DNA from 3 places in the Desulfosarcina variabilis str. Montpellier genome. Region 3 is predicted to be linked to each of the others. Evidence: riboswitches for the same ligand, from Rfam matches in the RefSeq annotation. Region 3 holds a riboswitch; each other region holds the start of a gene.
The links. Region 3 has a riboswitch for cobalamin ahead of trpD (anthranilate phosphoribosyltransferase). Riboswitches for the same ligand answer to the same signal wherever they lie in the genome.

Region 1: linked by a shared signal. The riboswitch ahead of Dvar_RS37240 (radical SAM protein) and the one ahead of trpD (anthranilate phosphoribosyltransferase) in region 3 are both predicted to bind cobalamin.
Region 2: linked by a shared signal. The riboswitch ahead of Dvar_RS25595 (FecCD family ABC transporter permease) and the one ahead of trpD (anthranilate phosphoribosyltransferase) in region 3 are both predicted to bind cobalamin.

The regions. Positions count from the first base shown of each region.
Region 1 covers NZ_CP159846.1:8,233,031-8,241,021, reverse strand. The annotation lists gene pepF (oligoendopeptidase F) at 1-1,612, shown strand, start outside; gene Dvar_RS37260 (hypothetical protein) at 1,876-2,298, opposite strand; gene Dvar_RS37255 (TonB-dependent receptor plug domain-containing protein) at 2,301-2,471, opposite strand; gene Dvar_RS37250 (LuxR C-terminal-related transcriptional regulator) at 2,622-3,563, shown strand; gene Dvar_RS37245 (hypothetical protein) at 3,717-3,914, shown strand; cobalamin riboswitch at 4,093-4,317, shown strand; gene Dvar_RS37240 (radical SAM protein) at 4,446-5,459, shown strand; gene Dvar_RS37235 (carbon-nitrogen hydrolase family protein) at 5,520-7,040, shown strand; gene Dvar_RS37230 (hypothetical protein) at 7,214-7,423, shown strand; gene Dvar_RS37225 (hypothetical protein) at 7,431-7,652, shown strand; gene Dvar_RS37220 (hypothetical protein) at 7,956-7,991, shown strand, end outside.
Region 2 covers NZ_CP159846.1:5,675,192-5,683,182, forward strand. The annotation lists gene Dvar_RS25580 (cobyrinate a,c-diamide synthase) at 1-862, opposite strand, end outside; gene Dvar_RS25585 (ABC transporter substrate-binding protein) at 914-1,864, opposite strand; gene Dvar_RS25590 (ABC transporter ATP-binding protein) at 1,858-2,643, opposite strand; gene Dvar_RS25595 (FecCD family ABC transporter permease) at 2,646-3,698, opposite strand; cobalamin riboswitch at 3,846-4,051, opposite strand; gene Dvar_RS25600 (HDOD domain-containing protein) at 4,173-5,534, shown strand; gene selA (L-seryl-tRNA(Sec) selenium transferase) at 5,527-6,954, shown strand; gene Dvar_RS25610 (tetratricopeptide repeat protein) at 6,959-7,991, shown strand, end outside.
Region 3 covers NZ_CP159846.1:7,939,598-7,947,588, reverse strand. The annotation lists gene cobT (nicotinate-nucleotide--dimethylbenzimidazole phosphoribosyltransferase) at 1-161, opposite strand, end outside; gene Dvar_RS35990 (hypothetical protein) at 152-373, opposite strand; gene trpD (anthranilate phosphoribosyltransferase) at 392-1,492, opposite strand; cobalamin riboswitch at 1,695-2,005, opposite strand; gene Dvar_RS35980 (alkane 1-monooxygenase) at 2,036-3,103, opposite strand; gene Dvar_RS35975 (class I SAM-dependent methyltransferase) at 3,343-4,311, opposite strand; gene Dvar_RS35970 (Hsp20/alpha crystallin family protein) at 4,316-4,765, opposite strand; gene Dvar_RS35965 (hypothetical protein) at 4,835-5,038, shown strand; gene Dvar_RS35960 (30S ribosomal protein S1) at 5,167-6,642, shown strand; gene trxB (thioredoxin-disulfide reductase) at 6,645-7,622, shown strand; gene Dvar_RS35950 (acyloxyacyl hydrolase) at 7,594-7,991, shown strand, end outside.

The DNA.
Region 1 (7,991 bases), 290 kb from region 3:
AGAACGTCTATCACGGAATGCCGAAAAATTGGCATTCTATGCGTATATGGCGATGGCTGTGGACGGTGATGATGCCGAAGCGACTGCAATGCTGGGTCAGATTCAGAGCCTGGGGGCCGATATAACCGCCAGCTCCGCTTTCGCGGATCCCGAAATTCTGGCCATGGATGAGAAAATTCTGCGGGGATGGCTCGAATCCGAAAAAGATCTGGCGCCCTATAATCACAGTCTTGAGAATCTTCTCCGCACAAGACCACATGTCCGGTCCGGAGAGGTTGAAGAGGTGCTTGGCTTTGTATCCGATCCTTTCGGCAGTGTGGAAATGACATTTCAGATGCTTTCATCCATGGATATGAAAATCGAAAATGCTCAGGGTGTCGACGGAAATGCCATGGATGTAACCCAAAGCAATATCGAGGAGATCAAGAAACATCCCGACTGCAAGATCAGACAAAGCGGCATGGATCATTACGCCGACGCCTATCTCGGTCTCCGCCATACTTATGCGGGGAATTACCTGACTGCAGCCAAACAGGCAGTTACCCTGGCAAAAATCAGAGGGTACGATTCGGTTCTCCAGTACAAACTGGCTCCCTATAACATTCCCACGGAAGTTTTTCACAATCTGACTGAAACGTTTAAAAACAAACTGCCCATTTGGCACCGCTACTGGGATGTAAAAAGCAGACTTTTGAAGCTGGATGAGATGCGGCCCTACGATATATGGGCGCCTTTGACAAAGAAGCAGCCCGAATATTCTTTCAAAGAAGCGGTTGATCTGATCAGTAAGGGGATGACGCCTCTCGGTAACAAATACGTCGATTCGATCCGAAAGGGCTGTCTGGAAGACCGGTGGGTCGATTATGCCAGAAATAAGGGAAAGGCTCAGGGAGCGTTCTCCCATGGGACATACGATACCTACCCCTGCATTATGCTCAGTTATGACAATACGCTGTCCGAGGTTAGCACACTGGCCCATGAGCTGGGACATTCCATGCATTCCTACCTGACGCATGAGAACCAGAGTTATTCCGATTCCCATTACGCCATGTTCGTTGCCGAAGTGGCGTCCAACTTCAATCAGGCCATGGTGCGCGATTATCTGTTCAAAACCCGCGCTGACAGGGATTTTCAGCTTGCGGTCATACAGGAGGCCATGGACAACCTGCACAGGTATTTCTTCATTATGCCCACACTGGCAAGGTTTGAGTTTGAAGTTTACAGACGGCTCGAAACGGGTGCCCCCCTAAATGCCGATATCCTGCAGGAGATTATGAAAGGGTTTTATGCGGAAGGTTACGGCGATACGCTTAAAGATGATGAAAAGAGAACATCCATCACCTGGGCCACATTCGGACATCTCTATGAGCCGTTCTACACGTTCCAGTACGCCACAGGAATTTCCGCCGCGCACGCGCTGTGTTTCACAATTCTCGAAGGCAAAGACGGCGCAGTGGACAACTATCTGAAATTCCTGAGTCTGGGAAACTATGTTTACCCTCTGGAAGCATTGGCTATCGGAGGTGTCGATATGCTTTCGACAGAGCCCGTTGAAGCTGGCTTCAAAGTTCTCGAACAGCTGATCAACCGTCTCGAAAGCCTGGTCGAATAATAACGGAAAGGCGCAGCGGCGCGTATGTAATCCATCATCATTGCGCACAATTCGTTCCCTGTACGGGCAGACCTATGTGTCTGCCCGTTTATGCGTCTGTCCTTGCCCTCTTTATCCACCCTGTTTGCCGTGGTTTATGGGGGTGGATGTTGGCGGTGATATCAGGGCGGACACATAGGGCAAGGGTGGACACATAGGGCAAGGGCGGACACATAGGGCAAGGGCGGACACATAGGTCCGCCCCTACGCAATATGGAGGGGCGCTAAAATGTGGCCTCCACCCCAACCCAATAATACCGCTCCGGGCCAAGGTTGGATCCGTGCACCTGGTATTCTTCGTCGAGGATATTGTACATGGCGAATTTAACGATGTGTTTTTCCAGTATCGAGAGGCGCAGGACAAGATCCATGACCGTGAAATCGTCCAGCTCCTCTATGGTTGTGCCGGTCATGCTGTCGACGTAGGTGGTTTCCCCACTGTACCTGGCATTAAGGGCGGTATACAGGCAAAGATATTTTCCGATATCGTTATTGGTTCCCAGGCTGAAATTGGCCTGATGCAGGGGAACATCCGGCAGACGGCCGGCGCCCTTTTCAATCGAATGGGTGTAGGTGTAGTTGATGTTGAAGGACAACCATGAGGTCAACCTGCCCTTGAAGCCGGTTTCGAAACCGTCGGTTTCCATCCTCAACACCTCCTGCTGCTGCCCATGCCCCGGATGTCCGTGGAGAACCATCCTCCCGGCCCGGTCTGCCCCCGGTTGTCCATGCCGGGAATTCCCCGCAGCAGATCCAGTACGTTGTTGCTGGAAGAATTGGCGATATCCTCACTGCCAATAACCTCCACATCGGCATATATTTCGGTTATTGTCGAATTTGAACGAGAGTTTGCAAAACATGCCTAAAATGAACATTGTTCCATAATAAGAATGCTTTTGACTTGTCAACTGAAATATGATCCTTTTTGGTTATTGGAAAAACGTGCACATTGATCGATGGAGACACGACCATGGCGAAGCTATCGCCCAGACCGGCGGCCTTGAAAAGCCGCAGAAAAAAAGCGAAAAGCCAGTACTCAAAAGATTTGTTAATGCAAAACGACAATCTACTTGCCCGGACAATCCTTGATTCGTTGTCCGCGCATGTGGCTATTTTGGACGAGAACGGCTTTATTCTGGAAACCAACCGGGCCTGGAAACGATTTGCCCACCAGAATCAGTTGCGCATGCGGCCGGAAACAAAAAACCTCAACTATCTTGAAATTTGCGATAGTGCCGCTGCCGAAGAGGGGGGGGAGTCGAATGTGGCCAAGGGCATTCGTGATGTAATCGCCGGCGGCTTGGAGGAGTTTGTCCTGGATTATCCCTGTCACTCACCTGACGAGCAGCGTTGGTTTTACATGCGGGTGACCCGGGCCAGAGGACCGGGCCCCATGCGCATTGTCGTCAGCCATGAGAATATCACGGCCCTCAGACAGACGGAAAACTGGCTGCGCGACAGCAAGGAAGCCTTGCATCAGGAAAAGAAAAAGCTCGAAGAGGCCAACACGGCCCTGAAAGTCCTTTTACAGAGAACGGAAGCGCATCGGCAGGATATGGAAGCCGACGTGATTGATAACCTGCATCGGCTGATTCGCCCGGTGCTCGCTCGGCTAACCAAGATGAAACTGCAAGGGCCGGCCCAGGCGTTGATCGCCAGCCTGGACAAACGCTTGGCTGAATTGACCCGGCCGTTTTTAAGACGGCTGTCCACCCTTGAATCCGTGTTGACGCCCCAGGAGATCGAAGTCGCCTCTTTAATCCGGGAGGGGCTGAGCACCAAAGAAATCGCCGCCCAACTCCATCTTGAGATCACCACGGTGAATTTTCACCGGCGCAACCTGCGTAAAAAACTGAGCCTCAGCAACACCGCCACGAATTTGCAATCCTTTCTGATGAACCTGACACAGTGACGGTTTTTGCCCGTCAGTAGACCGTCATTCTTCAGGGATTGTCTGTTTGCCGCCTTGTTTGTATAAATTATCCATCAGTCAAGGTCTCTGGCCAATTGCCAATCATCGACGATTAACTGGCAATTCTACCGCTTTCAATCAAAGGAGGACATTATGATCTGCTCACTTACCAATAATATCGATGCCGCTGTTTTGAAGACAATTAACGATCTTGAAAAGGATCTGGGAAAAACCCTTCTGGCCTTCAGCTGTCATGCGTTGAAACCGTCGGCCCTGAGTGCCGATGAACTGCAGAAAGTTCAGGATACGGAAAAGAAATTGGGGGTTTCTCTGGTGGCCGTAGAGGCCTAAGCCGACAAACCGCTTATAATCGGAAAACGGCTCAACACGGTTAATTAAATATTCTTTATTTGCCGTGTTCGAGCCGTTTTTTTTTGCTGGCGGGCTTAATCCAGGCATTTTCAAAACCTTTCCAAGAATCATCACACCGGTGTTGACAATCCGCCTTTCTCCAGCTATGCATATCAGCTAACCACAATCAGATTCGGGTTTGACGAGGTTGGGATAGATAAAAGACCCAACCACCGTGATGAAAAGGGAACACCGTGAAACTCGGTGACGGGCCCGCCGCTGTAATCGGTGACGAAGGCTGCCATATTTACCACTGTCTCTAAAAAGAATAAGTGAGATGGGAAGGGGCCGCCGGTAGGATGATCCGAAAGTCAGAAGACCTGCCTGAATCGTAACACGTTGATGTGCAATTGGCGCTTCGGGTGACGACGAGGCAATCGTTTATACCCCAACCATTTCGCGGAAGAGCAGGGCCGACGCGGATCGATTTATCGATCCGTTTTTTTGTCTATTTTTTACTACGAATCTATTATGGCCATCCGGTATCTAATTCTTTCACTCACCAGTCGCTGCAACCTGCGTTGCGTTTACTGCTACAACGGCGAGGGGAACGGCAAAACCGTGGATATGCCCGAAGCGGTAATAGCGCAGGCGATCCAGGAGGTAGCGTCCCAAAAAGAGCCGTTTCATCTTCAGCTGACTGGTGGTGAACCAACCCTGGTGGCGGAATCTATAGAAAAAGCGCTTGTCCTGGCGTACGATACCGGACGCTGCCGTAGCCTGGGCATCCAGACCAACGCCACTTGCCTGACACCGGATCTTTTAAGGCTTTTCAAAACCCATGATGTGCAGGTGGGGGTCAGCTTGGACGGGCCGCCCGCAATTCATCAACAGCAACGCGGTATGGCTGCCGAGACCCTGCGCGGGTTGCAGATGTTGGAAGCCGCCGGTATCCCTTTCCGGGTGACCACGGTGGTTACCCAGACCAATGCTGACGCGCTGGACCGGTTGGTGCTGACCCTGGCAGGATTTGGCTGTGCCCGGGGCATCGGGCTGGATCTGTTGGTGGGAAAAGGGCGCGCCGGCGCGTTCGGTGCTGTGGCACCGGCGGATGCATCAACCCTTGAAAAGGGGCTTTTCCGCATGCTGGACGTGTTGGCGGATGTTAACCGTTGCAGGTCATTGCCTATCCGTTTGCGCGAACAGGATTTGATCGTTGGAAAAACCAAGAAAAAACCTGTTTTTTGCCATGCCTGTCGGGGAGAAAGCCTGGCTGTTGATCCGGACGGAGGGCTTTACCCTTGCGGGCAGACCCTGGGGGATGAGACCTTTTCCGCCGGTACCATCTGGCAGCCGCAATACGACCGCCTCACATCGCTTCGGGAATTCAAGCCTTTGGGGGTATCCTGTAACAGTTGCGACATTGCGGCGGTGTGCCCTGGCGACTGCCCCAGCCGGCTGTATTATAACCGTAAGATTAATGCGGACCTCATTTGCACGGTATACAGAACAATTGATAATGGAAAATGGAGAATGAAAAATTAAAGAGCCGGAAACCACAAACCTTGGACAAGCAACAAAAAACCATAATGCTGTGAGATTAAGATGAGTAAAACTTTGAGAATTGCTCTGCTGCATGCCGCCATTGCCTATGGGAAGGTGGATGAAAACCGTCAGGCCCTGTTGGATATGATTAGCCGTGCGGCCGGGGCGGGTGCAGAACTGATCGTTGCGCCTGAAATGGCCTTGCCCGGTTATTCCTTTGACAGCCGTGAGGCCATCGCACCGCTTGTGGAAACCATTGACGGACCGACCGTTACTGCCGTGGGCGAGCTTGCTCGCTTGTATGGCGTTTATGTGTGCGTCGGTTTGGCCCTTGAGGAGCCCCAGACCGGTATTTTTCACAACAGTGCCGTAGTGGTCGAGCCCACCGGCAAGGTGGCCTGCCGTTATGATAAAATCAACGCCGAAAGCCGTTGGGCCTGCCCGGGAGATGCCCGGCAGGACAATACTTTTGAAACGGCTTGGGGACGCGTCGGCCTTTTGATCTGCTCAGACTCCTATTACGGCCTGATGCCACGTGTTACCGCCCTGCGGGGTGTGGATTTACTGCTGGTGCCGGCCAACTGGCCACCAACAGGACTAGATCCCAGGGAACTGTGGCGCGCCCGGGCCATAGAAAACGGCATTTATCTGGCGGCCTGCAATCGTACCGGCATCGATCGAACCATGGATTGTCGTCAGGCCGCTTCATGCGCCGTTGATCCCAACGGCGGGATCCTGTTGGATGCGAGCCATGCTGACTCGCAAATCTATACTGTGGATTTGCCATTGACGGAAAAGGGCCGCCTGGACGATACGATGCGTCGGCAGTGCATGGCCAGCAGATGTCCTGACCAGTATAACAATTGTTATCTGAACCTGCGTCCCATCCAGAACCTGACCACGTTTTTAAACCTGCCGTCGCCTGACATCCTGGATGTTTATGGCGTCGTGCCCGAAGCGGACGAGCATCCCATCGATGCCTTGCTGCGCAGTCTGGATGATAAAAACGCCCCGCCCGGATTGTTTCTTTTGCCCCGGTTTGCCTATGCGGATGAGGCACTGACGCGTATCGCTGAGATTGCCGCTAAATACCAGGCAGGCGTAATCACCTGCCGCCGGGAATCCAATGAATATGATTGTTTTGCTTTCCCGGCCGATGCCGACACCCAGCACTGGCCTCTGGTCTCCTCCACCGGCGGGCAGGCCGCCGATTTCTCGTGGATCGATTTTGGTTCGGCCCGACTGAAACCGGTTACCCTCGACCTGTTATCCCACCCCGAGAATGCAGTGGCGGCCGCCAAACAGGGCTGCGATCTGATGGTCACCTTTGGCGAAAGCCTGGATGAAAACAAACGGTTGCAGGCTGGTGTGCGTACCATCGAACACCTGGCCGTAGCCTGCGCTACGCCCAGCATGGCAGGCATCTGGCTGCCTCCCGATGGACATCAACGCTGGCAAGAGCGGGTGGCCGGATCGGGCGCGGTTTGCCACGTTGCCCTGGATACCCATCGGACCCGCCAAAAGCGATTTCAGGATAATATCGATTTTGCCACGTTGTTGCAAAGAAATGGATCCCAATGAGGTGGCCTGGGCCGACCGATTTTCACATGGCTGATCCTGGGCGTAAGTAAGTCAAGTTTTTCACCATGTGAAATTTCTTTCATAATAATTATTACTTTCATTTCTTATTGATTGTAGAAAACACACAATATGTAGGCCTTGTCTCTAAGACGACAACTATATATTGATTTTGCATGGTTTTTGCTTCAGTTCCTATTCATATCCCTTTCTATATTAAAAATGAGCTTCCTTATATCGTAATTCAAAGTGAAAACGATTATCATGATCGTTCTGCATTTAATTTAATAATCAATGAGCAAAGCAGCTTGTTACTGTTAGGTATTGGACTTTTTGGACTTGCAGGGGCATCGAGAAAAAAAAATAAAAAAAACAATAAACTTTGAGCAATTTATGATGATCTCAAAAAATATAGATTTTCCATTGATCCCTCAAGAAAATAAGAAAATTATGTTTGTTGAAGATCCTTATAAAAAAGATCGAAGGATAAATCTTGAAAGACGGCAATATCTATACGATATACACATCCCTGAAAGAAGATCTAACAATGAAAGAAGAGCTGGATCTTGCTTCAAAATTGATTCAGTAGATAGTGATGGTGATACACCCAAATAATCCATAGTTCACTTGTGCTTATCTCCTTTATTCACACCAGATTTTGTCGAGCGGGACCTTTTCCTTAACGCTTACCTCCCTATCCCTTTACCGACGCTCTATTGTTAAACTAAGCTGGGCGATTGTCGAGCTTGCCGCATATACAAGGCCCCAATCATTATTGACCAAAATTATCAAGAAGCAACTCAATTTATTAGATGAATATTAGCAGTATTTTTAATCAAGTTTTTTTGGAATTGAGCGATAGCAGAATTGATTATGCCGAATTTGATATAAACTCAAAAAATTAAAAAGGTGATCACTATGGCAGAATGTGAATGTTTACCAACATGCCCATTT
Region 2 (7,991 bases), 2.3 Mb from region 3:
GATCATCCGGCAGGCGAGCGTCGGTCAACGGTGAAAAATAGACCAGGGTCGCACCCGCCGCCTCCAACAGCTCAAGATTATCCGCATAGTAAAAACAAAAAGCCGCATCCCGGGCCACCCCGATGCGAACAGAATCATCTGATCCGGGGGCGGGCGTGACCGGTTCATCGTCCGGAAAGGCATCGGGAAGCTGCGCCAGCAAAAAGTCGAGGTCCACGGCGCTTTCGATCATATCAGCCAGACGCCGGCAATGGTCTGCCGACAAATCGTGATCCTCACTGGTCATCAGGCCCAGATGCCGCTCGGGGATGGCCACGTCCATATCCCGCCTCAGGCCGCCCAGCACCGGCATGCGCACATGGCCATGGGCGGCCTCCTTGAGGTAGGCCAGATGGCGCGGGCTGCCCACATGATTGAAAAGCACACCCGCAAACGAAAGCGCGTCGTCAAAGCGTTCGTACCCCTGTACCAGGGCCGCGGCACTGCGGGCCATGGACCGCGCCCCCACGACCAGTACCACCGGCAGGCCCAGCCATTTGGCCATCTGGGCCGTGGAACCGGCCTCGCTGCGGCCTTCGTATCCGTCGAACAGCCCCATCACGCCTTCCACAACGGCAACGTCAAAGCCCTTTGCGTGCCGCGCAAAAACCGACTGGTTATAGGCTTTTGAGAGCATCCAGCCGTCCAGATTGCGGCTGACCTGGCCGGTAACCCGGCCGTGATGGCCGGGGTCGATGAAATCCGGCCCCACCTTAAACGGCGCCACCGAAAGCCCTCTGGCCTTGAGGGCGGCCATCAATCCCAAGGTGATGGTGGTTTTTCCGGCGCCGCTGTGGGTGCCACCGATTACAATGCCTTTAATGGGGGACCTCCTCTTGCGATATCAGACAAATCGATCATTTCTGGATGGGCACTATCGGGTGCCCAGTTCTGCCGACCGCAGTATCTGCCGGCCGGCCTCAACGTAAATATCAGGATAAAGCAGGCTGCCGATGCGATAGATGCCTTCGAGCAACCCCATCGTAGGCCGGGAAACAATCGTCTCATCCACCAGATAGACCTGCCCCGTCTTGACGGCGTTGATTACCTGAAAGCCCGGTTCGGCAATGATTTCCTCGACCGACACCTGATTCATGGCACCCTGTTGGGAAAAAAATACGTCGATTTCCCGGGCGTGGGAGAGCAACCGTTCCTTGCCATACACGGCGATGTTGTTGTTCTCCCGCACCGGTGCATCAGCCGCGACATTGATGCCCCCGGCGGTTTCCAGCGTGAAAACGGCCATGGCCGTAGGCGCAAAGGTTTTCATTTTACTGTGCATGGCCTCGAAATACACCCGCTTTCGATGCTTGACCTGGCCGGATAGTGTCTTGAAATCCGCCACGGCCTGATGAAATCGACGGATCATCTCCTCGGCGCTGGCCGCCTGTCCGCTAAGCTGCCCCAAACATCGCCAATAGGCGTCCAAATGCGCCACACTGGTGGGCTGCATGGAGGCCACCGCAATCCCGCTTTTTTCAAGGCGCGCTACCAACCGGGGATACCCGCGCTCAATCATGGGCCGGATTACCACCAGGTCCGGCCGCATAGCCAGAAAGCGTTCCGGATCATCATGATAGGAAAATACCGGCTTTCCCGCAGCCATTGGCATCGTTTTCGATTGGCCGTCAATTCCGATGAGCCGCTGGCCAGCACCGAACTGCAGCAGGTTCTGCGTATGCGCCCCGTATAGTGAAATAATGCGTTCAAACGGCGCCCGGGCCAGAACCGCATCATCCAGTAAAGGCCCATCGGCCATCACGGATGCGCCTGACCACAACAGCCATATGGCCATGCCAACGCCCCAGAAATACCGTTTCAACACCTCCCCCCCCTTTTGTAACGGACCTGCAACCGGCCGGTGAAATCATCCACCGCCACCCGGGCGTCAATATCAAACACCGTTTTCAGGTTTGCCGGTGTCAGCACATCTGCGGTGGGACCGGCGGCCACGACCCGCCCGTCTCTGAGCATTATCAGTTCCTGGCTGTAGGCCGCGGCAAGATTCAGGTCCTGGAACACGCCGATGACCGTGCGCTGTTGAACACTGACCAAGTCGGCCACAAGGTCCAACAACGTCAGTGCATGGCAAACGTCCAGATTGGCGGTCGCCTCATCCAGGATCAGCACCGGCGTATCCTGGGCCAGGGCCCGGGCAAAAACCACCCGCTGGCGTTCCCCACCACTCAGGGCGGTGACAGGACGATCCTTGAATGTCAATACATCGCAATCGGCCATCACCTGCTGCACCCGCTGTACGTCGTCCGTTGAGGGCACGCCGAAGCGAGGCATATGCGGATAGCGTCCCATGAAAACCATCTCTTCCACCGTAAACGGGAAATTGATCCCGTAATCCTGGGGAACCAGGGCGATCTCTCTGGCCAACGTGCGGCGGTCGTATCGGTCCAGGGAACAGCCGGCATACCGCACACTTCCATTCTGGGGAATCCGATGCCGACAGATCAAATCCAGCAGCGTCGTCTTACCACAGCCGTTGGGCCCGATGATGCCGGTAAACCGTCCGGCAGGCAGGTCCAGATCCAAACGGTTGAACACCGGTTTGCCGGGATGGGCAAAGGCAACCCCCTTGAGTGAAAAACTCACGTCTAAAATCCCCTGGCGCCGGTCTGCCGCTTGCGGAACAGATAACAGAAAAACGGACCGCCGATCAGTGCCGTAAGCACGCCAATGGGGATCTCGTGGGGCAACACCGCCCGGGTAATGGTATCGGCCCAGGTTAGCAGGATCGCTCCGCTCAACATCGAAAACGGCAGCAGCAGCCGGTTGTCCGGCCCCACCAGCGTCCGCATCATGTGCGGCACCAAGAGTCCCACAAAGCCGATAATGCCTGATACGGCCACGCAGCCGGCCGCCACCAGGGAAGCCGAAATCAGCAAAATCCATGGTACTCGGCGGGCATCGACGCCCAGCGAAGCGGCCGCGCGCCGTCCCAGACAAAGCAGATTCAAATCTTTTGCGTAAAAAAGAAACACACCTGCACCAACGGCCAAAAACACGCTGGTCAGGCCCACATCGGTCCATGTCTTGGATGCAAAGCTGCCCATCAACCAGAAGATGATCACCGCCACCTGCTCGTCGGCCACAAACTTCAAAAAACTGATTCCCGCCGAGAGGATGGCCGCCACAATAATCCCGGAAAGGATCAGGTTGTTGGCGTTGGCCCCACCGGCCGACGAGCTGAGGTAAATCACCAGCATCAGCGTGGCCGTGGCGCCCAGAAACGCAAAACAGGGCACGCTGTAGGCCCCGGCCACACTCAGGTTGAGCAGCAGCGCCAGGGCCGCGCCAAAGGCGGCACCGGCGGATACCCCCAGCGTGTAGGGATCGGCCAGAGGATTGAGCAGGATGCCCTGAAAAACGACCCCGCACAAGGCCAACCCGCCCCCCACGGCCGCGGCGGTCAATATTCTCGGCAAGCGGACATCCATAATGATCACCCGCATCAACTCATCCAAATCGGCGGTCCATGACGTAATTCCCGTCAGGTGCGCCCCCACAACGCGCAAAACGACCGTCCAGTGAATTTTCATGTAGCCCATGCCGGCGGACAGACTGATCGTGATCAACAGCACCAAGGCCAACAATATGAAGAAAAGCCCGCTATGATGCCTCCGTTTGGCGATGGGTTCCTCATTCATGGTAAAAACGAAACAGTCATCAATCTTGCGGGTTTCCCCAGTTAATAAAACAAAAACCCTTCAAACCTGATACCTGGTATGAAGGGTTGCACCCTGTCTCTTGGCCCTCAACGCTATCGCCGGCTGGAATCCTTTACCAAGAAGGTTTCTCCGGTAAAATGAAAAGGCAGGTCTTCTGGCTTCCCCTAAACATTGAGCGCCTTCCCACACCGGCAACCCGGAAACAGTGGCCTATGGCCCAACGCTCCTCGTCTGGTCTGAATGACAAGGTGAGGGTTACAGCGGCGGGACCGCTCCCGGTTTTCACGGGATTCCCTATTAAGCGCAAGCGCACCTTATTGTCCGCTTGTAGGGTATAACCGTATGCGATGTCAATGCCAAAGGGCGTAAAAAATCAACCCATGGTTGAAAATATCGCCTTAATAATGATATGTTTAGATGTTAGCAGTTCACTTTTAGCGAAGGCACATGTGAATGAGACGATTGACGCGATCTTTCGTGGCATCCGGGTCTTTTGAGGTGGGTAAGAAACAGGAATGTGTGTTGCAGGCATTTCTGGGGACCTGTGTGGGCGTGGCGGTGTTTGATAAAGTTGCCGATGTGGGCGGATTGTTCCATCTGCTGCTCCCCGAACCGGCCAGCACCGGCAGCACCGACCAGCCTGAAAAATATGCCACCACTGGAATGCCGTTGTTTTTGAAGCAGTTGATGGATCAGGGCGCCACCCCGGCAAACATGAACGCCGTTGTGGCCGGGGGTGCCCTGGTAGGACCGGTGACGCCCCAGGACATTCATTTGGACATTGGCGGCAGAACGGCCGAAAAAGCCTATATTGCCCTGCATGAAGCGGGAATCAAGGTAGAACGATCGGAAACCGGGGGTTTTTTTACCTGCAGCATTGAGCTGGATATGCTGCACTGGCAGTGCCGTATCGAACCTTCCGGGTTCGACGCGGTTGGGCCGTCAACCCCTGAGTCGTCTCCAACCAAGGCGGAGATTCAGCACGCGATCGAATCCATTCGCCCCATTCCCCAAGTGGCCTTGAAGGTGCTGCGGATTATCAAAGAGGGCGATTATGATATCCAAAAAATTACCGAAGAGGTAAAAAAAGACCAGGTCATCAGCGCCAGAACCATCCAGCTTTGCAATTCTGCGATATTCACCAAACGACACGACGTGGTCAGCCTGGATCACGCCATAGTCTTCCTTGGCCAGGAGCTTTTCATCAAACTGGTTATATCGGCCGCTGTAAAAAGCTATTATGACCAGTCCGGCAATGGGTACAGCCTGTGCAAAGGCGGACTGTATCACCACGCCATCGGCACCGCCATGATTGCCGAGAAAATTGTTGGCCTGACGAAAAATATCCCCCCGGCCATCGCTTACACCGCAGGTTTGCTGCATGATATCGGCAAGGTTGTGCTGGATCAGTATATTGTCGCTGCGTATCCCATGTTGTACCGTGAATTTCAAAACAAATCCGCCGATCTGATTGAGGCCGAAACACACATCTTGGGGTTGGATCACACCCATGTGGGAGGACTGCTGGCCAAAAAATGGTCGCTGCCCGCAGCGCTCGTGGATGTGATCCGGTTCCATCATGAACCCGAAAAAAGCCACAACGACAGGCCGTTGACCACCATCGTCTATCTGGCGGACCTTCTCATGTCACGTTTTCACACTGGCCTTGAATTGGAGCGCATTGGCGCGGCACGGTTGATTGAACGGTTGGCGACGCTCGGTCTTGCCCCAGCCCATTTCCAGTCCCTGGTAGACTTGATACCCGATAAAGTGTTTGAACCGGTCGAGGAAAAATCAGAAGAAAACAATGGATGAAAATAAACAGGCTCAGTTGAGGCGGCTGCCCGGTGTGGACCGTATTCTTGAATACGGCACCAACAACCAGCAATTTGACAATATTCCCAAAACAATTCTCATACCCTCTATTCGAAAAACGATAGAGGCTCTGCGCCAGATCATTATGGCCTCGGATAAAGCGCTTGACGAAGCAATGTTTGCCCTTGATGCCCTGGTCGCAAAGGTCTGCGATCATGCATCCCGGGCCATGGCGCTGCGCCTTAAACGCACCATCAATGCCACGGGTGTGGTGGTACACACCAACCTGGGCCGATCGCTACTCTCCCCGGCCGTTCTGGACAATCTGACGACCATCGCCAGTCGCTATTCCAACCTGGAATTCGATCTCAAGGCGGGGCGGCGGGGCTCCCGCTACAGCGCCGTCGAAGATATTTTGTGCGAATTAAGCGGCGCCCGGGCTGCCATGGTGGTCAACAACAATGCCGCGGCAGTACTGCTCTGTCTGGACACGCTGGCTAACGGGCGCGAAGTCATTGTTTCGCGCGGCGAACTGGTCGAAATCGGCGGTGCCTTTCGCATCCCGGACGTGATGGCCAAAAGTGGGGCCATACTGAAAGAGGTGGGAACGACCAATCGCACCCATGCGCGCGACTATGAGAACGCCGTCAACGAACAAACCGGCCTGCTGTTCAAAGCGCATACCAGCAATTACAGCATCGTGGGGTTTACGGCAGCGGTTGGCCTGAATGAGTTGGTGGCCATCGGACGCCGTCATCAACTGCCGGTGATGGAAGACCTGGGCAGCGGGACTCTGGTTGACTTTTCCCAATACGGGTTGACCCGGGAACCAACGGTTCAGGCGTCTTTGGACGCTGGGGTGGATGTGGTGACCTTCAGCGGTGATAAACTTTTGGGCGGCCCCCAGGCGGGGATCATCCTGGGCGGCAAAACGCACATCGACCGCATCAAGGCCAATCCACTCACCCGGGCCGTGCGGATCGACAAAATGACCCTGGCCGCCCTGGAAGGGACCCTTCAATTGTACCGGGACGAGTCCAAGGCCGTGCAGCAAATTCCCACCTTGCGCATGCTGACCATGCCCCTGGCCGCGATCGCGTCCCGTGCCGCCGATCTAAAGTCCCGCCTTGAAAAACTGGCCGACGGCAGACTGCGGGTCGACGCCATGGATTTGGCCTCCAAGGCCGGGGGCGGGTCCCTGCCCCTGTTAAACCTGCCCAGTCGCTGTATCGGGGTGTCGGTCGATGGCATGTCGGCCAATGGCGTTGAACTGTGGATGCGCCGGCACACACCGCCTGTGATTGGCCGCATCGAAAACGATCGGTTCATCATGGATCCCCGAACCCTGCAGGAAGAAGAGTTGGAAATGATAGAAAAGGCCTTTGCCAGAATGCTGGCTGACAAGGCCTCTAAAAGGTGAATCGATGGTGAAATTCGTTCCGGATTTGTTCCACAATCGAAGTGCAACCCGGGATTTTCTTGTCTCCCACACTGATGATATTATCCATGAAGGAGAGCCCGGGCCCCATCCTGCCGCACTGACGGCCGACCTTCCCGATCTTTTGGATCGTCAAGGCCTGGAAAAGGCCATCGAGACCCAAATGGCATCTGCAACCAGCCTGGGCGTGATCGCGATCCACATTGAACCGCCCCTGACGGAAAAATCTAGCTCGGAAGAATCAATAAATGATCAACAAGAAACAATGGTAGCCGATCCCATTGTTTCCATCGTCACCCACCCCAGCGCTGGCAAGGGTATCTGGGGGCGTATGGGGCCGGATCGTTTTGCCTGTGCAATGGCAGGCCTGAACGAAAAGGACGCGCAGGCGCTTGCCGAAACGTTACTGCAGTCGGGCAAAAAGACCGGCAACATCGATATCACCATCGGTATGTCCGTTTACCCGACGCTACATTACACCCGCCGCCAAACACTTGAAAATGCTGAGAAAGCCCTTGACCATAGCGCATTTTTCGGTCCCGGCACCATCACCCTTTTCGATGCGGTGAGCCTGAACATCAGCGGCGACCGCCGTTACCAGACAGGCGACATTGAAGGGGCCATCGATGAATTTAAAAACGGCCTGTTGATCGATCCGGCCAACGCCAACCTGCATAACAGCCTGGGCGTCTGTTATGGCGTTTTAGAAGACTATGACAGGGCCCTTGCCGCTTTTGAAAAAGCCCATGGGCTGTCCGAAGATGTCATGGCGATTTACAACAAAGGGTACATCCTGTTGCTCAAAGGGGAAAACGGTCAGGCCCTGACCTGTCTGTTGGAAGCCAATGCACGTGAGCCGGATGTTTTCGAGGTGGTCTTTCATATCGGCCAGATCTACATGGAAATGGATCAAGCCGGCAATGCCCGTCCGTTTCTGGAAGCCGCCAGTCGTGCCAATAACCGCTCAGGGGCAGCGTTTCGGAACCTTGGTACCTGTTTAGACAAATTGGGGTTGACCA
Region 3 (7,991 bases):
CGCGGAAAAATCAGGTCCCGGTGACCCTCGTTCCACATTTTGGCATCCGTGCGGCAGATACCGCAGTATTGGACCCTGAGGCGGGTCATGCCGGCTACAGATTCCAGCTCCTTTGCCGGACCCATATGGATCTGTTTCAATCCTCTGAGTATTAATTGCATGCGCCTGCCTCCTCAAAGGGTCGTTCGGTCAGGGTCAAGCGATAGATGGCCGCCTGGACAAATCCGCCGGACTGAACCTGTTTTAACCGATCCCTGACTTGATCCAGCTGATGCATTGGAAAAACACTGGCCTTGTCCAGGCCCACGGTAAAAAATGCGTCTTCCTTGATGCGGATATAGTCGTCGCCGCATTTGATGATTAACAGATCCATTGGCGCTTTTTTCCTTCTTCAGTCGGTTAGTTGCCCAAGCGTTGCCAGGCCCGCTTCCGGTTGACGATTCTGGGCCTTGACCCAGCGTTTGAGCGTGGCAAAGGCCTGGCCGTCATCGATGGCGTTGCCGGCCATGACCATACCTTCATCAATCGATGCCGCCTTGCCGGCCACATTCAGAATCAGGGCCGTGTTGAGGACCAAAGCCTGGCGGCGGGCACCGGTGCCGTTTTCCCGCCCCCGGATCAAGGCCACGAAACGCCTGGTTTCCTGCTGCGGATCGCTTTCCGGCGCCAGATCGCCCGGCGCATGGCGCGCGATGCCCAGCTCGGCGGGCGTTAATTGATACTCGCGAATACTGCCGTCTTCCGCTAATTCAGCGCACCAGGTGGGGCCGCATACCGAGGCCTCGTCCATCCCCTTGTCGGTTCCGTCAACAGCGCCGTGGTAAACCAGAGCGCGTTGATAACCGATTGCTTTCATGACCCGGATCACCGGCCCAATCATTTCCCGGGCATAAACGCCCCGTACGCCGTGGCGGGGCATGGCCGGATTGGCCAGGGACGCGGCGATGTTCAGGGTGGAACCAAAATGAATCTGGGACAGAATACGGCCCAGGGCCATGGGATGAATGGCCGGACTCATTCCATTGAACAGGCCGATGCCGGCTTCTGCAATGCTGTGGGCCACCAGCTCGGCGTTGCATTCCACGTCCACGCCCAGGGATTCGGCCATGTCCACGGTGCCGCAGACCGAGGTGATGGCCCGGGCGCCGTGACGCGCCATGGGCACGCCGGCGGATGCGGCCACAATGGCGGCGGCCGTGCTGATGTTAAAGGTGTTAAACGCGTCCATGCCGGTGCCGCTGTTTTCCATCAGGGGCATGCCGGATGCCGAAACTTTGACCGTGTCCAGTGCATAGATCGCTTCCCAGGCGCCGGCCACTTCGGCTTCGGTTTCCCCCTTGGCAGTAAGGGCCGCCAAAAATGCACCCTGCTGCATGGCCGTGGTTTTGTCTTCCAGGATAAAGGTGAACGCCCTGCGGGATTCATCCCGGGTCATGTCCTTCCGGGCGATCAGGTGGGTGATCAACTCGCCAAAGGATTTGTCCGTATGCATGCTCTTTTTTACTCCATTTAGGGTCAATCGAATTTAAGAGCCGGACAGGTGAGGAGACGGGACGATGCTGGGCGTATCAATTAAAAACCCGCTTTGAACCAATCCTGTATCCCTTCGTCTGAACGGCCGGACGAAATCGATACGGACAGCTTCCAGCGGGTATCCGTGGGGCGGCATACAGTGATACGATGATAACACGCATGTTGCCAGGCAATGGACAGGCAGGCTTTCTGGCTTACGGGCATTGGTAAAAGGGATTGTGTTTAACAATCAAGCAAAAAACACATACCCTCCCATTCATCGGTGATAAATGGGGGGCTGTTCCTACTGGCCGCGCCTTCCCATCGACACCCTGTCGACAGTGGCCTGGCAATGTTTTTTTAAACAATTGCGCAAAGCGGCACCTCGTTCCCGATCACAGCAATGGCTGGTATGCGATGGCTTTTCACCATCTTTCCTTTTAACGGGGCCGCATTTGACAATCGGCCCCGCACCTGTCAGCCGAGAAGGCTATAAGCAAAATTGATTGCTTTTGTCAATGTTTCAGTCTTCAGGCCGGGCCAGAAGCCTTTGAATGGATGAATTACTGGCCCGGTTGTCCATTGTCGAGCGCCACAGCGGTGGAACCAGGGCCAGCAATACCATGGCGGGATAACCAGCGGGCAATTGGGGACTGTGCGCGTGGTGGTGCAATAATTGGTAATGCCGGCCCGGATGGGCATAGTGATCCGAATGGCGCCCAAGGTTGAAAAGAAATCGACTGGTCAGGCGGCCTCCGGCATTCCAGCTGTGGTGAAAAGCGACGTCTTCATATCTACCGTCGGACGCGATTTCGCGGGCCAGGCCGTAATGGCCGATATAATTGACCGTCTCAAGCAGGCACACGGCGATCATGGCCTGGAAAACGAAGTAGAAAAAGCCCGGCGCACCAAAGGCCAGGGCAATTCCGATCAGCAAGACCACCTGCCCAAGCAAAACCGTAACCATGGGATTGTTAAGATTCCATACGGGACGCCGCTTTTGTTCCTGGCGTGCGGCTTCAATGCTCCATATGCGGTTGAACCCGCCGGAAATCGATCGGGGCAGGAAATGGTACAGCGATTCGCCCATTTTGGCTGTGGATGGATCCTTGGGGGTCCCTAAATCCTGGTGGTGGCCGATCACATGGTCCATGCCCCAGTGGGCGTAAAGGACGGTGGCCAGCACGATTTTCGAGAGCAGGTATTCAAGACTGCCTTTTTCCCGATGGGCCAATTCATGGGCCACGGTAAGGCCCATGACCGCTGAACTGATGCCCATGGACAGGGTAAACCCAATCAGTTCCTCCACAGACAGGGACCACTCGGTTGCCACCGATGCGCCCCACACGACCATGACCACCTGAAGGGGAACACACCCCCAGAAAACAAGGCGATAGATCAAGTTGCCGGAAAGGGCCTGTGCCTGGTCGGCCGTTGGATTGTCGATATCCTTGGCAAAGGCCAGGTCCAACAGGGGAACCAGGCCAAAAACAAGCAAAGGCGTTAAAAAGATAAACAGGTTGCCGGACATCAACCCGATGATCACACTGACGGGAACGAGATAAATCAACGCATACTCCAACGCCTTCATAGAATGCTCCTTATACGGTTTGGCTTCATGGGGGCTTACAAATAGGCTATGAAAATGAGCAACAGGTCCAGACCCGTTATTTCGGACTTTAGCTCAAACTGAAATTGGGTTTGAGTAAATGGAATCGCATTATAGCCTTGTCGCCGTTACAGTGCAACAACCCTGGCTGTTTATCGTCTGAAAAATGAGAATTATTCCAACCTTTACAAACCGCAGGTGAAAAAATAGCGTTGATCGGTTTAAACCACGATTTCCCAGCAACGATGAATGGTCTTGCGTTTGTGTACATAATCTTCAGGAATCGTGCGGGCAGTGATTTCCTCTATCTGAGATACGTCGAGGGCTTCCATGCGGGCGGTGAAATCTTGATGATTGGTGGAGAAAAACAGCCTGGCACCCGGGCGAAGAATCGCCACCACCGCCTTCAGGAGCCGGGGATGATCCTTGAGAACGTCGAAAGTGATGTTGCGGGTTTTGGTGCTCGAGTAGGAGGGGGGATCAACCACGGCCAGGTCGAAACGCATGCCTTTGCGGCGGGCGCTTTCCAAAAAATCAAAGGTGTGGTCATGTACCAGGTGGTGGGCAGACATATCGAGCCCGTTGAGGATCAGGTTTTTCTTTGCCCACCCGATGGTGCTTTCCGAACGGTCCACGGAAACCGTTGAGCGAGCACCGCCTTTGGCCGCATAACAGGAGAAGGACGCGGTATAACAGTACAGGTTGAGGAAATCTTTGCCGGATGCCATGTCGCGTATCATCTGGCGGGTGTCGCGGTGGTCGGCAAACAGGCCTGTGTCAACATAATCACTGGGATTGACCAGAAATTTCAGATCCCGTTCACGAAGGATGATCTTTTGATCGGTATAATCGATGCGTTGATAGCGCTGGCCATCCTGTTTGCCGGCCCAGCGCTGTTTCAGATGCACCCGATCAGGCGGCACGGCCAGTGCGTCGGCAACAAACCGAGCCATTAACGGCAGCCACTCGGCAGTAGACTGGCGCCGCATGTATTCACCAATGACCAGATGCCCCCCATACCAATCCACGACAGCCCTGATTTCGGGGATATCCCAATCGTATAGCCTGAAGACCTCGATATTCTGCTTGCTAAAGCGCTTGTAAAAATGCCGGAATCGCTTTTTTACGCGGTTGGCCAACATTTCTGCCTGGCGATGAGAGTGATTTGTCGGATTGACGTCTGTGCTCAATTTTCTACTCTATATCCACTGATATCTGCCGGGGTCTGTCTGCTTCGGGCTTGGGGATTTCAACAAGCAGAACCCCATTCTTGAACTTGGCCTTGATCTGTTCCGGTGAGACCATGGCATGCAGCGTGAATGAGCGTTGAAACTTCCCGCACAGGCGTTCACGGCGATAATAGTTCACGGCCTGTCCGGTGGGATCGGTGGTTCGCTCCCCACTAATGGTCATCACGTTGTCTTTGACCTCCACCATTACATCTTCTTTGCTGACACCGGGCAGGTCAATTGCGACAACCACCCCCAGATCTGTTTCGTAAATATCCGCACTGGGGGTCCAGGCACACAGGGACAAGTCGCCATTCTCGTCCATCTGCCGTGGAAATGAGTCGTCAAACAGTTTGTTGATGCGGTCCTGCAAGGTTGCGATGTTGCCTAAAGGATCCCATTTGATGATCGCCATGGCGGCCCTCCCGTTTTTGCTGAATTCAGGCGTTGGTGATTGTTGCAGCCAATAAGATAAAAGGTGGATATGGCAATCGGCGATTTTTCTCAATCTTTTTTATGCAACGTTGGGGAAAAGCATATCCATCCACCGATGCTTGTCAAGCCCCAAGCTGAATTGCCATCCATGAATAAGCCATTGACCATTGATGGAACGGTACTGGCTGGTCTGCCTCAAAAAGTGCCAAGGGGACCAATATCTGATGGATTCGTAAGAATAGAGACTTTTTAGGAGTTCATCAATATTTGGGTCATATGAAAATGCTTTTTTTAGTAGGGCGTGCATGCCACAATTGGCTTGCAAAACCAGTCATTTTCTGGTGAAGTTGCTGGATATTTTAATAAATGGGGAGAACACGCATGAACGAGGACGAGTTTGAAAAGGATGGGGTTGAAAAAGAACCTTCCGAGGATGAAGAAAGTTTTGCCGAGCTGTTTGAATCGTACAGCGCCGGCATGAACGAAAATATCAATGTCGGCGATAGCATCCGCGGGCGAATTATTTCCATCGGCAGCACGAATGTGTTTGTGGATACCGGCACCAAAGTGGATGGTGTGGTGGAGCGCAGCGAACTGCTTGATGAAAACGGCGAGCTTCCATTTGATGTTGGCGATGAGCTGGATCTGTATGTGGTTGCCGCCGATGAGAGCGAAATTCGGCTGTCAAAGGCGATTTCCGGTATCGGCGGGTTGAACATGCTAAGGGATGCCTGGCAGCAGCGCATTCCGGTTGAAGGCAAGGTCGTTGCCTCCATCAAGGGTGGGTTTCATGTGGAGGTGGTCAAGCGGCGGGCCTTTTGTCCAATCAGCCAGATGGACGTGATTTATGTTGAAGATCCCGCCACCTATGTGGGTCAGACCTTGACGTTTATAATCAAGCGGTTTGAAGAAAACGGGCGCAACATCGTGGTATCGCGGCGTGAAATCCTGCAAAAAGAATTGGATGCCAGCCGCAAGGCATTCATGGCCGAGATGACCGAGGATGCCGTCTATGCGGGCAAGGTGGTTCGCCTGGTTCCTTTTGGGGCCTTTGTCTCCCTGGCACCGGGTGTGGAAGGTCTGGTTCATATCAGTGAATTAAGCTGGTCCCGCCTGGACACCCCGGAGCAGGTGGTAAAAGTGGGCGACCAGTTGCAGGTGAAGGTGCTGGGTATCAAAGCAGGCGAAAAACCCGGTTCCCAAAAAATTTCTCTGTCCGTCAAACAGGCCATGGGCGATCCCTGGGCCGATGTGTTGCAGCACGTCCAGGTGGGACAAAAACGCATGGGCAAGGTGACGCGTTGTGCCAATTTTGGTGCGTTTGTCGAACTTTCTCCCGGCATTGAAGGGTTGGTGCACATCAGTGAAATGAGTTACACTAGACGGGTAATGCGACCTGAAGAAGTCGTTGCCCCCGGTGACGAGATCATGGTCATGGTCAAAGAGGTGGATCCGGATCGAAAACGCATTTCGCTGAGTATCAAAGATGCCGAAGGCGACCCCTGGGCCGATGTTGAAGAAAAATTCAAGCCTGGAAAGACCGTCAAGGGACAGGTGGAAAAAAAGGAAGGCTTTGGTATTTTTGTCAACCTGGCACCCGGCATCACCGGGTTGCTTCCCAAATCCAAAATCGCCGCCTCGGAAAAGGCGTCCGAAATTGAATCCGCCAAGCCCGGCGCAATCATCAATGTGACCATTGATCAGATCAACGTCGCCGAACGAAAAATATCCCTGGGCACCGGAGATGTCGCCGACGATCAAAGCTGGCAGGACTATTCCGGCGGCGGGTCTGATTCATTGGGGTCACTGGGCGACCAATTGAAAAAAGCACTATCCCAGAAAAAAAATGGAGGCTGATCATGGTAACTGACACGATTCACGATTTGATCATCATTGGTGGCGGACCGGGCGGGCTTTCGGCGGCCATCTATGCAATGCGGGCGGCCCTCAAGACCGTTCTGATCGAAAAAGGGGTGCCTGGCGGCCAGGTGACCATGAGTGATGAAGTGGAAAATTACCCCGGCTTCATCCATATCAGCGGCGCTGAATTATCCATGAAATTTTCCGAGCATGCCCAATCCTACGATTTGGAAATGATTTCCCAGGAAGTGACCGCCGTGGATCCGGGACTGAATTACCACACCGTACGAATGGCCAATGGGGACATGATAAAAGCCCATGCCGTCATTCTGGCCACCGGCGGTAACCCCAAAAAACTCAATGTTCCCGGCGAGCAGGATCTTTACGGTAAAGGTGTGTCGTATTGCGCGACCTGTGACGGGTTCTTTTTCAGAGGCAAGACCGTTGTCGTCGTCGGCGGTGGTGACAGCGCGGCGGAAGAAGCCCTTTATCTGGCAAAACTGTGCAAAAAGGTGTATATCGCCCATCGCAGGGATGAGCTGCGGGCCAGCAAGATCCTCCAACAGCGTATTTTTGATGACTGCAACATCGAAATGCTCTGGAACACCGTTGTGACCCAGATCAAGGCCGGAAGCGATGGCGTCGAAAAGGTCGGCCTGAAAGACACGGTGACCGCTGCCACGCGTGATCTGGACGTTGATGGTGTTTTTATTTTTATTGGCTTCAACCCCAACAATGAACTGGTCCCCGCCGGTACCCGGATGAACGCCGATGGTCTGGTGGTGACCGATGAAAAATGTGAAACCCGCACGCCCGGTATTTACGTGATTGGGGATCTGCGGGAAAAGTATGCCCGCCAGATCGTACTCTCGGCAGCTGACGGCTGCACGGCCGCGCTGGCGGCAGCCCATTTTGTGGAAGAAAAAAAATCGGTTCAGGGAGACACCTGTGAGTTGCCGCCGGGTAGTGACCAATAGTAGTTGGTCATGCGGCCTTGCCGAAAAAGGGCAAGGTCGACGCTGCTATTTCCCCTGCATGGTGCTGGGGACGGTTCTCCTTTTGCTAATTGTAGGCGGTGATGCTGTCAATGCCTTTGACGTGCCATCACCCGCCCGCCTGATGCGAGAAATGCGTTTCGGGGTGGCGGCCCACGATGTTGATGGGCTGTGGAGTGGTGATTCAAAAGAAAAAGGGCCGGACCTTTGCGCCGAGGTGCTTTTTAACCGGTCGTTGTTGGATTCGTTGTTCGATTGGATCGATATCGGCGTTTACCCGAATGCGGGTATCTCAATCAACACCCGTGGGGACACCAGTAAGGTGTATGGCGGTTTTCGGCTGGAATGGCA